DNA from 3 places in the Nonomuraea sp. NPDC050328 genome. Region 3 is predicted to be linked to each of the others. Evidence: riboswitches for the same ligand, from Rfam matches in the RefSeq annotation. Region 3 holds a riboswitch; each other region holds the start of a gene.
The links. A riboswitch is a leader RNA that binds a small molecule or an ion and turns the genes downstream of it on or off. The one in region 3 is predicted to bind glycine.
Positions count from the first base shown of each region.

Region 1: it holds a riboswitch for glycine, as region 3 does, so the genes downstream of both, glyA (serine hydroxymethyltransferase) here and gcvP (aminomethyl-transferring glycine dehydrogenase) in region 3, are expected to answer to the same signal.
Region 2: it holds a riboswitch for glycine, as region 3 does, so the genes downstream of both, gcvT (glycine cleavage system aminomethyltransferase GcvT) here and gcvP (aminomethyl-transferring glycine dehydrogenase) in region 3, are expected to answer to the same signal.

Region 1 is NZ_JBITIW010000004.1:198,070-202,593, reverse strand. Features, by position in the region: gene ACIBG7_RS17170 (polysaccharide lyase beta-sandwich domain-containing protein) at 1-17, opposite strand, end outside; partial or broken gene ACIBG7_RS17165 (polysaccharide lyase 8 family protein) at 314-1,615, opposite strand; glycine riboswitch at 1,912-1,999, shown strand; gene glyA (serine hydroxymethyltransferase) at 2,119-3,366, shown strand; gene ACIBG7_RS17155 (propionyl-CoA synthetase) at 3,521-4,524, opposite strand, start outside.
Region 2 is NZ_JBITIW010000001.1:188,245-192,768, forward strand. Features, by position in the region: gene ACIBG7_RS00805 (M4 family metallopeptidase) at 1-169, shown strand, start outside; gene ACIBG7_RS00810 (M28 family peptidase) at 225-1,880, shown strand; glycine riboswitch at 2,116-2,213, shown strand; gene gcvT (glycine cleavage system aminomethyltransferase GcvT) at 2,352-3,437, shown strand; gene gcvH (glycine cleavage system protein GcvH) at 3,434-3,823, shown strand; gene ACIBG7_RS00825 (L-serine ammonia-lyase) at 3,887-4,524, shown strand, end outside.
Region 3 is NZ_JBITIW010000003.1:641,968-646,491, forward strand. Features, by position in the region: gene gcvP (aminomethyl-transferring glycine dehydrogenase) at 1-2,171, opposite strand, end outside; glycine riboswitch at 2,312-2,404, opposite strand; gene ACIBG7_RS14480 (MerR family transcriptional regulator) at 2,429-3,052, opposite strand; gene ACIBG7_RS14485 (bifunctional nuclease family protein) at 3,198-3,668, opposite strand; gene ACIBG7_RS14490 (MerR family transcriptional regulator) at 3,760-4,413, opposite strand; gene ACIBG7_RS14495 (FHA domain-containing protein) at 4,410-4,524, opposite strand, start outside.

The sequences.
Region 1 (4,524 bases), on a different contig from region 3:
AGCGCCGGGACCCGCACCGCCTGCTGGGCGTCGGTGTTCGCCGGCACCTCCAGCCAGCCGAGCCCGGCCAGCTCCCGCGTGCGGGCCTCGGAGGCCCCGGGCAGCACACGTACCGATAGCCCGCCCCGCGCGGGTCGACGCCGTGGTCGAACCAGAACGTGCGATACCCCCGCTCCCCGGCAGTGCGGAAGCCTTCGCCCAGGTACCCGGCGTGCCCCGCCAGGTGCGCCCACCCCGCCCCCTCGGCCGGCTGCGCCGCCGAGCGCCGGTTGTCCACCACGGTCTCCACGGCCACCCCGTCCGAGCACGTGATGCCCGCCCCCAGGCAGACCACCGCCTCGTCGAGGAAGACCCACGCCTTGAACGCCTCCAGCGTGCTGCCCAGCCCGGCCAGGTGCTGCCCCACGATCGCGTAGGAGCCGTCGCTCGCCCCGCCCACCCAGCGCCACTTCGTGCGCGTGTCGCCCCAGCCGCGGCCCGCCCCGTCGGCCAGCCGCCGGGTCGAGACGGTCGTGCCGGGCAGCCGGTAGGGGTCGACGGTGTGCCAGAAGTCGGAGTAGTGGTCGCGCTGCCCGGCGGCCCACCAGTAGAGCATCCCGGAGCCGGTGTGCCAGCCGCGCAGGTTCTCGCCGTTGCCGTGCTCGTAGTGCCCGATCCGGTAGGAGGACATGCTGAGCGCCGCGGTCCAGCCCGGCCGGCGGTGCACCGCGCGGGCGCTCATCGGGAACAGCCGGTGCCCCACCGGCTCGGGGGCCGCGGGCACGCTCGCGTCGGCCAGCAGGTCCTCGAACCCCGCCCGGTAGCCGCCCCGCTCCGCCCAGCCCTTCACCAGCGACCGCCAGCGGGCCCGCTCCGCCGCGGGCGCCGACTCGCCGAGCAGCAGGACGGCCGAGGCGATGGCCTGGCCGCGCCGGTGGTCACCGTACGGCCGGCGCGCGATCCCCCGGCCGCTGACCAGGTCCATGCAGAGCCCGTCCAGCACGAAGGGCGCGAAGCTGCGCTCCACCTGGTCGAACAGGAACCGCCCGTCCACCTCCCACGGCGTGCCGCGCACCAGCGCCAGCATGATCGCCGCCCCGGAGAGCAGCACCGCCCCGTAGCCGCCCTGGTAGGGGATGGTCGTGTGCTGGAGGAAGGACCCGTCGCGGTAGAACCCGTCGCCCTTCTCGACGTAGCGGAAGACCGGCGTCAGCGCCTCGGCCGCCCGCCGCACCTCGTCCGGCTCCTCCACCACGATCGCGCGCAGCAGCCGGACCAGGCACAGGTCCACCCGGTTGGCGCCCGTGCTCCGCCCCCGGTAGGCCCTCAGCCGGTTGTCCGGCACGAAGTGCCGCACCGCCTCGGCCAGGGCCCGGTCGCGCGAGCCGATGAGCACGGCGGCGTCCAGCAGCTTGCGCGGGACCCCGATCTCCCAGTCCCACCAGTTGCCGACCGGCTCGGCGCCCTCGGCGTACACGTGCCGCACGTAGTGGGCCAGGCCCTCGGCGGTCGCCTCGGCCAGGCCGGGATCGCCGGTGATCGCGTGCGCCCTGGCCATCGTCTGCAGCCGCGCGGGCGTGTCGTCGAGCGACGGGTAGGGCAGGTCGGCCCAGAGCCCGCCGCGGGCGGGCCGCATGCTCGCCCGGTGCCCGGCCGCCGCCTGTTCCACCCTCCCCGCGTACGGCACCGCCGTCACCTCACGCCAGCGGCGACGCAACAACGGGAAGGTGGCGTCGGGCGTGTGGGCGGGCCGGGCCGGGAGGAGCGTGGCCAGCGTGCCGAGCGCGGCGAGGCTGCCCAGCCTGGCCAGTGCGCGCCGCGAGAGGGGGGACACAACGGTGATTATCCGCGACTTGTTGACACGACGGCTGAGCCGTACCTAATGTCCTGACCTGGACAACATGTCCTGACCTGGACAACTGCATAAGCCCATGATCCCGCGCGGGAGAGTCCACAGGCTGTGGACGCCGAAGGAGCAAACCTCCCCGGAAACTCTCAGGCCCAAGACCGCGTGGAGGAGGCGAACTCTGGAAAGAGGCGCACCCGGCGTCTCGCCCACGGGGCAAACCGCACGCAAGCGCGGTGAATCTCTCAGGCCTATGACAGAGGGGGAGGCCCTACGGCTACGTGAGGAGCCTCATGCTCGACGCACCCCTGTCCGCGGTCGACCCCGAGATCGCGGCGGCGCTGGACGCCGAACTCGACCGCCAGCGCACCACCCTGGAGATGATCGCCTCCGAGAACTTCGCGCCGGTCGCGGTCATGCAGGCGCAGGGCAGCACCCTCACCAACAAGTACGCCGAGGGCTACCCCGGCCGCCGCTACTACGGCGGCTGCGAGCACGTGGACGTCGTCGAGCAGCTCGCGATCGACCGCGTCAAGGCGCTGTTCGGCGCCGAGCACGCCAACGTGCAGCCGCACTCCGGCGCGCAGGCCAACGCCGCCGCCATGCACGCGCTGATCACGCCGGGCGACACCATCCTGGGCCTCGACCTCGCCCACGGCGGCCACCTGACGCACGGCATGCGGCTCAACTTCTCCGGCAAGCTCTACAACGCCGTGGCCTACCACGTCTCGGAGAGCGACAACCGGGTGGACATGGCCGAGGTCGAGAAGCTGGCCCTGGAGCACCGGCCCGCCCTGATCGTCGCCGGCTGGTCGGCCTACCCGCGCCACCTCGACTTCGCCGAATTCCGCCGGATCGCCGACCTGGTCGGCGCCCGGCTCATGGTGGACATGGCGCACTTCGCCGGCCTGGTCGCCGCCGGGCTGCACCCCAGCCCGGTGCCGCACGCCGACGTCGTCACCACGACCACGCACAAGACGCTCGGCGGCCCGCGCGGCGGCGTCATCCTGTCCACCGCCGAGCTGGCCAAGAAGATCGACTCCGCGGTCTTCCCCGGCCAGCAGGGCGGCCCGCTGGAGCACGTCGTCGCGGCCAAGGCGGTCGCCTTCAAGCTCGCCGCCACCCCCGAGTTCCGCGAGCGGCAGGAGCGCACGCTGGAGGGCGCCCGCATCCTGGCCGCCACGCTCACCGGCGCCGGGCACCGCCTGGTCACCGGCGGCACCGACGTGCACCTGGTGCTGGTCGACCTGCGCGAGTCGGTCCTGGACGGCAAGCAGGCCGAGGACCGGCTGCACTCCATCGGCGTCACGGTCAACCGCAACGCCGTGCCGTTCGACCCGCGCCCGCCGATGGTCAGCTCCGGGCTGCGCATCGGCACCCCCGCGCTGGCCGCCCGCGGCTTCGACGCCCGGGACTTCACCGAGGTGGCCGCGGTCATCGCCGAAGCGCTGCGCCCCGAGCTCAACCCGCCCGCGCGCACCCGGCTGCGGGCCAAGGTGGCCGAACTGGCGCAGCGGAGGCCGCTCTACCCGGAGCTGTGACCGTTCACCTGCCCTAGCTTGACCCAAGCGGGGATAGGAATCCGGACATGAGCACATCAGGGGCGGGGAGCGTGGCCACCGCCGCGCTCAGCGCCCCCGATGTTCATCCTGCTCCGGTTGACGGCGGTGTCCCCCCACGACCGGGACACCGCCTTCAGCCGGACCTGAGCGCCCGCTCGATCTCGGCCAGCACCCCCGGGTCCTCGATCGTGGACGGCGGCCGGTAGGTCCTGCCGTCGGCGATGGCCCGCATCGTGCCCCGCAGGATCTTGCCCGACCGGGTCTTGGGCAGCCGGGCGACCACGCTGACCCGCCGGAAGGCCGCGACCGGGCCGATGCGCTCGCGCACCAGCGCCACCAGCTCGGCCTCGATCTCCGCCGCGGGCCGCGCCGTCCCGCTCTTGAGCACCACGAAGCCGGCCGGGACCTGCCCCTTGAGCTCGTCGGCGACCCCGATGACCGCGCACTCGGCGACGTCGGGGTGGGTGGCGACGACCTCCTCCATCGCCCCGGTGGACAACCGGTGGCCGGCCACGTTGATCACGTCGTCGGTGCGGCCCATGACGAACAGGTAGCCGTCGGCGTCCAGGTGGCCGCCGTCGCCGGTGAGGTAGTAGCCCGGGTAGCGGGCCAGGTAGGCCGACTCGAAGCGGTCGTGGTCGCGGTAGAGCGTGGGCAGCGTGCCCGGCGGCAGCGGCAGCCGTACCACGATGGCGCCCTCGACCCCGGGCGGGCACTCCGCGCCGTTCTCGTCCAGCACCCGCACGTCGTAGCCGGGCACCGGCACGGTCGGCGAGCCGGGCTTGGGCGGCAGCGGTTCGAGTCCCATGCAGTTGGCCGCGACCGGCCAGCCGGTCTCGGTCTGCCACCAGTGGTCGATCACCGGGACGCCCAGCAGGTCGGAGGCCCAGTGGTAGGTGTCCGGGTCGAGCCGCTCCCCCGCCAGGAACAGGTAGCGCAGGCCGTGGTCCTTCACCAGGTCGCCGTTCGGGTCCTCCTTCTTGATCGCGCGGATCGCGGTCGGCGCGGTGAACAGCGTCTTGACGCCGTACTCCCCCGCCACCCGCCAGAACGCCCCGGCGTCGGGCGTGCCGACCGGCTTGCCCTCGTACAGCACGGTCGTGCAGCCGGCCAGCAGCGGCGCGTAGACGATGTAGG
Region 2 (4,524 bases), on a different contig from region 3:
CAGCCTGACCGTCGGCGGCAGCCAGGGCACCACCTGGCAGACGTGGACCCCGTACGCGGTCGGCGCGACCGTGACCTACGAGGGCGTCTCCTACCGGTGCCTCCAGGCGCACACCAGCCTCCCCGGCTGGGAGCCGCCGAACGTCCCGGCCCTCTGGCAGCGACTCTGACCCATCGAGCACCCGGCCCCCGCGAGGGGGCCGGGCCCTCCTAGGAGCTCTTCCCGTGAAGAAAGCACTTCTGTCAGCAGTCGCGTGCCTGCTCACGCTGACCGGGCTGGCCGCCGCTCCCGCTCAGGGCGCGGTCGCCGCCCCGGACATCCCGCTCGGCAGCATCACCGCGCACCTGAGCCAGCTCCAGTCGATCGCCCAGGCCAACGGGGGCAACCGCGCCTCCGGCCGGCCCGGCTACACCGCCTCGCTCAACTACATCAAGGGCAAGCTCGACGCCGCCGGGTACACCACCCGCGTCCAGAACTTCAGCGGCGGCAGCAACCTCATCGCCGACTGGCCCCAGGGACCCGCCAGCCCGACCATCATGCTCGGCGCCCACCTGGACAGCGTCACCTCCGGCCCCGGCATCAACGACAACGGCACCGGCTCGGCCTCCCTGCTGGAGGTCGCGCTCGCCGTCGCCGCCCAGCGGCCGACGCTCGGCAAGCACGTGCGTTTCGGCTGGTGGGGCGCCGAGGAGTCGGGTCTGGTCGGCTCGCGGTACTACGTCCAGAACGGCGGGGCCTCCGGCGTCGAGGCCTACCTCAACTTCGACATGACCGGCTCGCCCAACCCGGGCTACTTCGTCTACGACGACGACACCCAGTTGCAGCGCCTGTTCAACGACTACTACGCCACGCTCGGCATCCAGACCGAGCCGGAGCGGATCGGCGACGGCCGCAGCGACCACGCCTCGTTCAAGAACGCCGGCGTGCGGGTCGGCGGCGTCTTCACCGGCGCCAGCGAGCGCAAGAGCGCCGCCCAGGCGGCCAAGTGGGGCGGCCAGGCCAACCAGTCCTTCGACCGCTGCTACCACTCGGCGTGCGACACCTGGCCGGCCAACGTCAACACCACCGCCCTGGACCGCAACGCCGACGCGGCCGCGCACGTCCTGTGGCAGCTCGCGGTGACCTCGCAGCCCGGCAACGACTTCTCGATGGCGGTCAGCCCGTCCTCGGCGACCGTCCAGCCCGGCCAGAGCACCACCGCCACCGTCTCCACGACGATCACCAGCGGCAGCGCCCAGCCGGTCAGCCTGACCGCCACCGGCGCCCCCTCCGGTGTGACCGTCTCCTTCAGCCCGGCGCAGATCCAGTCGGGCCAGTCCGCCACCGTGACCGTCGCCGCCGGCGCCGGCACCGCGGCCGGGACCTACCCGATCACCCTGCGCGGCAACTCCACCAAGACGGCGACCTTCACGCTGGTCGTCGGCACCCCGACCGGTGACGACTACTCGATGGCGGTCAGCCCGTCCTCGGCCACCGTCCAGCCGGGCCAGAGCACGACCGCGACCCTGAACACCACGGTCACCAGCGGGAACGCCAAGCCGGTCAGCCTGACCGCCACCGGCGCCCCCTCCGGCGTGACCGTCTCCTTCAGCCCGGTCCAGATCCAGTCCGGCCAGTCCGCCACCGTGACGATCGCCGTCGCGGCCGGCACCCCGGCCGGGACCCACCAGATCACCCTGCGCGGCAACTCCGACCGCTCGGCGAGCTTCTCGCTGACCGTCGGCGGCGGCGGGGGCGAGACGACCTGGACGGCCTACACCGTCTACGCGGCCGGCGCCACGGTGACCTACCAGGGCGTCAGCTACCGCTGCCTGCAGGGCCACACCGCCCTGCCCGGATGGGAGCCGCCGAACGTCCCGGCGCTCTGGCAGCGCATCTGAGAACCCCGCGTGGCCACGGCTGGGGGTTTGTGGTCACGCGGTCAAGCAGGTGGACGAGGGGTACGGCTCGCGCCGGCCGAGCTGGGACCGGGGCTACCCGGGCGGCCGCGCGACAGGCCTGAGGGTGACCAGGCCGGAGCCCGCCCCTCGTCCACCTTTCTTCTCGTGGTACGGCAGGCGGTTCTTGCGGGTTTCGCAGAGGGTGTCCCGCCCACTAGGCTGAAGGCGACACCGATGAACCCGTGCGGGAGAGAGCCCTGACATCCGGTCAGGGCCCCTGAAGGAGCAAGCCCTCCCCGCGAACCTCTCAAGGCAAAGGACCGTACGGGCCAGGGTGACCTCTGGAAAGCAGGCCGGGAAAGCCGCCTCGCCGAAGGTGAAAGTCTGGGCAAACATCCAGGCGAAACTCTCAGGCATCATGACAGAGGGGGAGGATCCTGGCATCCGACCCTGCCTCTGAGGTGCGAACACATGGCACGACCCACACCGTTGCGAGACGTCCACGAGAGTCTCGGCGCCACCCTCACCGACTTCGCCGGCTGGCTCATGCCGCTGCGCTACGGGAGCGAGTCGGCCGAGCACCGGGCCGTGCGCGAGGCCGCCGGCCTGTTCGACCTCTCCCACATGGGGGAGATCTACGTGACCGGGCCGCAGGCCGGCGAGCTGCTGGACTACGCCCTGGTGGGGCACCTGTCCGCGCTCGTCCCGGGCCGCGCCCGCTACACGATGATCGTCAACGCCGAGGGCGGCGTGCTCGACGACCTGATCGTCTACCGGCTGGCCGACCAGGAGTTCATGGTCGTCGCCAACGCCTCCAACTACCTCATGGTCGCCGAGCAGCTCCGCCACCGGGCCGGCGGGTTCGACGCCGACGTGGACGACCGCTCCGACGCCTACGCGCTGATCGCCGTCCAGGGGCCGCGGGCCCAGGAGATCCTTGCCCAGCTCACCGACGCCGACCTCGCGGGCCTGAAGTACTACGCCGGCCTGCCCGGCACGGTCGCCGGGGCCGAGGCGCTCATCGCCCGCACGGGCTACACCGGCGAGGACGGGTTCGAGCTCTTCGTCCGCAACGCCGACGCGGTCGCGCTCTGGCAGGAGCTGATGAAGGCGGGCGAGCCGTACGGGATGATTCCCGCAGGTCTGTCGTGCCGCGACACCCTCCGCCTCGAAGCCGGCATGCCGCTGTACGGCAACGAGCTCAGCGCCGACCTGACCCCGTTCGACGCCGGCCTCGGCCGAGTGGTGAAATTCGACAAGCCCGGCGACTTCGTCGGCAAGGCCGCGCTTGAACCGCTCCGCGAGAGCGAGCCCAAGCGCCGCCTCGTCGGCCTGGTCGCCCAGGGCCGCCGGATCCCGCGCCACGGGTTCCCGGTCGTCGCCGGAGGTCAGGTCGTCGGCGAGGTCACCAGCGGCGCCCCTTCGCCCACCCTGGGCAAGCCGATCGCGATGGCCTACGTCGACACCGGCGTCACCGGCGGCCTAGCCGTCGACACCCGGGGCAGCCAAGAGCCTATGGACCTGGTTGAGCTGCCTTTCTACAGGAGGAACAAGTGAGCAACATCCCTGACGACCTGAACTACACCAAAGAGCACGAGTGGGTCGCGGGCCTGGACGACGGCCGCACCGTGACCGTGGGCGTCACCGCCTACGCCGCGGAGGCCCTTGGTGACGTCGTCTACGTGCAGCTTCCCGAGGCCGGCGCCACCGTCGAGGCGGGCGACTCCATCGGCGAGGTGGAGTCCACCAAGTCGGTGAGCGAGATCTACGCCCCGGTGAGCGGCGAGGTGGTCGAGGTCAACCAGGCCGTCGTGGAGAAGCCCGACCTGGTCAACAGCGACCCGTACGGCGAGGGCTGGATGTTCCGCGTCCGCCTGGAGGGCGACGCGGAGGACCTGCTGTCCGCCGAGGAGTACACCGCCCTCACCTCCGGCGAGTCCTGATCTTCCCGGCCGGGGCTTCGTCCGGAGCCCCGGTACCCCTTTTATCGTGAAAGGCGCAAGTCAATGGCGATCAGCGTCTTCGACCTCTTCAAGATCGGCATCGGTCCGTCGAGCTCGCACACCGGCGGGCCCATGGCCGCCGCGCACAAGTTCGCCCGTGGCCTCGACGCCGACGGCCTCCTGCCGGACGTCGCCCGGGTCGAAGCCATCCTGTACGGCTCGCTCGGCCTGACCGGCAAGGGCCACGGCAGCGACAAGGCCGTGCTCCTGGGCCTGTCCGGCGAGAAGCCCGAACTGGTCGACGTCGACACCGTGGACGAGCGCCTGGCCCAGATGCGCGCCTCCGGCAAGATCGACCTGTACGGCACGCACACCATCCCCTTCGTCGTCGGCGAGGACCTCGTCTTCGAACGCAAGATCTCGCTGCCGGGCCACCCCAACGGCATGCGCTTCACCGCCTACGCCGCCAACGGCGACGTGCTGCGGGAGAAGGTCTATTACTCCGTCGGCGGCGGCTTCGTCGTGGACGAGAACGCCACCGGCGCCGACCGCATCAAGCCCGACGACACGGCTCTGCCGTACCCCTTCAGCACCGCGGCCGAGCTGCTCGCCCAGTGCTCGGAGACCGGGCTGTCCATCTCCGGGCTGATGATGGAGAACGAGAAGGCCTTCGGCCGCACCGAGGCCGAGATCCGCGCCAA
Region 3 (4,524 bases):
AGCGGGTGGCCGGGGAGGTAGGCGGCCAGGTGGGCGCGGACGGCGACCGGGCCGACGCCGGGGCCGCCGCCGCCGTGCGGGATGCAGAAGGTCTTGTGCAGGTTGAGGTGGGACACGTCGGCGCCGAACTCGCCCGGCTTGGCGAGGCCGACCAGCGCGTTGAGGTTGGCGCCGTCGACGTAGACCTGGCCGCCGGCCTCGTGGACCTTGGCGCAGACCTCGGTGATGGTCTCCTCGTACACGCCGTGCGTGGACGGGTAGGTCACCATGATCGCGGCCAGCTTGTCCGCGTGCTTGGCGATCTTGGCGTCGAGGTCGGCCAGGTCGACGTTGCCGTCATCGTCGCAGGCGACCACGACGACGCGCATGCCGGCCATGACCGCGCTGGCCGCGTTGGTGCCGTGCGCCGAGGACGGGATGAGGCAGACGTCGCGCTCAGCGTCGCCGTTGGCGCGGTGGTAGGCGCGGATGGCCAACAGGCCGGCGAACTCGCCCTGCGAGCCGGCGTTGGGCTGGATGGAGACGGCGTCGTAGCCGGTCACCTCGGCCAGCCAGCTCTCCAGGGTCTCGATCAGCTCCCGGTAGCCCTCGGACTGCTCCTCGGGGGCGTAGGGGTGGATGCCGGCGAACTCCGGCCAGGTGATCGGCTCCATCTCGGTGGTGGCGTTGAGCTTCATCGTGCACGAGCCCAGCGGGATCATCGAGCGGTCGAGCGCGATGTCCTTGTCCTGGAGCCGGCGCAGGTAGCGCAGCATCGAGGTCTCGGAGCGGTGGGTGTGGAAGACCGGGTGGGTGAGGTAGTCGTCGGTGCGCAGCAGCGCCTCGGGCAGCGCGGTGAGCTCCTCGCCGGCGGCGGGCGCCTCGATCGGCAGGCCGAGCGCGGCGGAGAAGGACTCCAGCACCTTGGCGACCTCGGCCGGGCCGGTCTTCTCGTCGCAGGCGACGGTGACGCGGTCGGCGTCGACCTGCCACAGGTTGACGCCGCGCGAGAGCGCCTCGGCGACGACCGCGGCGGCCTTGCCCGGCACCGAGGCGGTGACGGTGTCGAAGTAGTGCTCGGTCACCGGGACGCCGGCGCCGGACAGCGCGTGGCCGATCGCGGCGGCCTGGGCGTGCACGCGCGAGGCGATCCGGCGCAGCCCCTCGGGGCCGTGGTAGACGGCGTACATGCCGGCGATGACGGCCAGGAGCACCTGCGCGGTGCAGATGTTGCTGGTGGCCTTCTCGCGGCGGATGTGCTGCTCGCGGGTCTGCAGGGCCAGCCGGTAGGCCGGGTCGCCGTCGGTGTCGACCGAGACGCCCACCAGGCGGCCGGGCATCTGCCGCTGCAGGCCCTCGCGCACGGCCATGTAGGCGGCGTGCGGGCCGCCGAAGCCGAACGGCACGCCGAAGCGCTGCGAGGAGCCGATCGCGATGTCGGCGCCGAGCGAGCCGGGCGAGGCGATGAGGGTCAGGGCCAGCAGGTCGGCGGCGGCGACGACCTGCGCGCCGAGCTCGTGGGCCCGCTCGGCCACGGCGCGGAAGTCACGCACGGCGCCGGTGGCGCCGGGGTACTGGACCAGCACGCCGAAGCACTCCGGCAGCTCCTGGTCGAGGCGCTGGAAGACCAGCTCGATGCCGAGCGGCTCGGCGCGGGTGGCCAGCACCGCCTTGGTCTGCGGCAGCACGTCGTTGTCGACCACGAAGACGTTGCTCTTGGCCTTGCCGGCCCGGCGGGCCAGGGTCATCGCCTCGGCGGCGGCCGTCCCCTCGTCCAGCAGGGAGGCGCCCGCGACGTCGAGGCCGGTGAGGTCGGAGACCACGGTCTGGAAGTTGAGCAGCGCCTCGAGGCGGCCCTGCGAGATCTCCGGCTGGTAGGGCGTGTAGGCGGTGTACCAGCCCGGGTTCTCCAGCAGGTTGCGGCGGATGACCGCCGGGGTGACCGTGTCGTAGTAGCCCAGGCCGATCATGCTGGTCAGGACCTGGTTGCGATCGGCCAGGGCGCGCAGTTCGCCGATGACCTCGATCTCGCTCGCCGCGGCGGGCAGCTTGAGCGCGTCCTTGGCCCGGATCGCTTCCGGTACGGCTACCGCGACCAGATCCGCGACGGACTCGAAGCCCACGGCCTCCAGCATGCGCTGCTGCTCGGCGTCGGACGGGCCGATGTGACGGCTGGAGAAAAGCTCAGACATGAAGGGTGCCTCCTGGAGACAGCGCGCAGGCGGGTGCCGAGTCTCCCCCTCTGTCATCGCAACCTGAGAGCTTCACTCCCGAGGGAGCTTTCACCGTCGGTGAGACGCGCCTGGCGGGCGCGCCTGCTTTCCAGAGTCGCCTCGCCCGAGCGGTACCGGGTGCCTGAGAGATTCCGGGGAGGGTTGCTCCTTCGGCGCCCCACAGTTGCTGGGGACTCTCCCGCACGGGGTCGAAAGCTTCGCTGCCCAGATTACCCTCAGCCAATCCTCCGCGCACGTCGGCGCTGCGCGAGTTCGTCAGCCGGGTGGCCGGCCGAGGCGTTGCCGTCCTCGGCCGCCGTGGGTTCCCCCGGCAGCTCCGCGAGCGATCCCTCGACTTCCCGCCACACGCGGCCCAGCGCGATGCCGAACACGCCCTGACCGCCCTGGAGCAGGTCGATGACCTCGTCGGCGGAGGTGCACTCGTAGACGCTCACCCCGTCGCTCATCAGCGTGATCTGGGCCAGGTCGGCCACGCCGCGGTCGCGCAGGTGCTGCACGGCCGTGCGGATCTGCTGGAGCGAGACTCCGGTGTCGAGCAGCCGCTTGACCACCTTGAGCACCAGGATGTCGCGGAAGCTGTACAGGCGCTGGGAGCCCGAGCCGTGCGCGGCTCTTATCGTCGGCTCCACCAGACCCGTGCGCGCCCAGTAGTCGAGCTGCCTGTAGGTGATGCCGGCCGCCGCACAGGCCGTAGGGCCGCGGTAGCCGAGGTTGCCAGGCTGGGAGGCGGGCTCTTGGTCAAAGAGCAGCCCCTGTTCACCGGCACGCTGGCGCGCGTCCTCGCGCCGGGCCGGATCTTCCTGGCCGGCCCTGTTTCCCTCGCCGCTGCTGACCGCCACGCGGACCTCCGGCTTTCTCTCATCCCGCGGCCTGATCTGGGGGTTCTTCGGGCGACCGCGGGTTTCACTTGCACCGTAGGACCGTGACCATGCTCAGTCAACGATCCGCCCCGGCGAGTCGTGAAGCGTAAATGCTCTTATATAGCTACCCCGCGCGGCCGAAGTCCTCGGGCGTGATCTGGTCAAGGAACTCCCTGAACTTCTCCACCTCGTCCTCCTGGTCGTCGGGGATGACGACACCGGCTTCCTGGACGACTTCCTCGCTGGCGTAGATGCGCGCTCCGGTGCGCAGGGCGAGGGCGATGGAGTCGGACGGGCGGGCGCTGACCTCGACGCCGTTGGAGAAGACCAGGTCGGCGAAGAAGATGCCGTCACGCAGGGCGACGATGTTGACCGCGCGCAGGCTGACGCCGAGGGCGCTGAGCACGTCGCGGAACAGGTCGTGGGTGAGCGGCCTGGGCGGCGGCTCCTCCGCGGAGGCGAGCGCGATCGCCTGCGCTTCTGTCATTCCTATCCAAATAGGCAGGAATCGGTCACCACTCGCCTCCTTGAGCAGAACGATCGGCTGATTGGTGGGCATTTCAACGCGAACGCCCACTACTTCCATCTGCACCACGGGCTGCTCCGAAATCCGAAATGGCGACTGAAAAGCGAGCGACAGGCTCTTCCAACGTAACACCCGCAAGGCCCGGAATGTGCCCGATGCCTCAGCCGCCCAGCACCGACCGGACGCCGGAGCGCAGCAGGGCCGCGTGCAGATCCAGCAGCAGGCCGGTCAGCTCGCGGGCGTTCTCGTGGGCCTCGCCGATCGCTCCGGGGGCGCGCCGCTTCAGCACCGGGGCCACGGTCTGCTCGACCAGGCCGCACTCGCGCTCGGCCGCCGCCTTGACCGCCCGCAGGTGGCGGGCGTGCAGACCGAAACGGGCCAGCGCCCCGACCGTCCGCGCGATCTGGAGCGCCTCCTCGTCGTAGCGCCGGGCGACCGGCGCCAGCAGGCCGTAGTCCTCCAGCTCCGCCAGCGCCTCCTCGGTCAGCCCGGCCGCCTCCAGCAGCTCGTCGCGGCTGAGCCGTACCTCCTTGCTGTCCGGTACGGCACGCGGCCGGGACAGCTCCTCCAGCATCTTGTCCTTGATGACGCGCAGCGGCAGGTAGTGGTCACGCTGCTCGCGCAGGATGAAGCGGAGCTGTTCGACGTGCAGGTGGGTGAACTTGCGGTAACCGGAGGGGCTGCGGTCCGGCTCGATCAGCCCCTCCCCCTCCAGAAAACGGATCTTGGAGATGGTGACGTCTGGAAACTCGGACTTGAGCAGGGCGAGGACCTCGCCGATGCTCATGTGCGAGCGAGCCGCCTGCGCGCTCATCGAGAGAGGAACACCAGCCTGAACTTGCCGATCTGGACCTCGTCCCCCGAGTGCAGCGGCACCTCCTCGATGCGCTCCCGGTTGACGTAGGTGCCGTTGAGGCTGCCCACG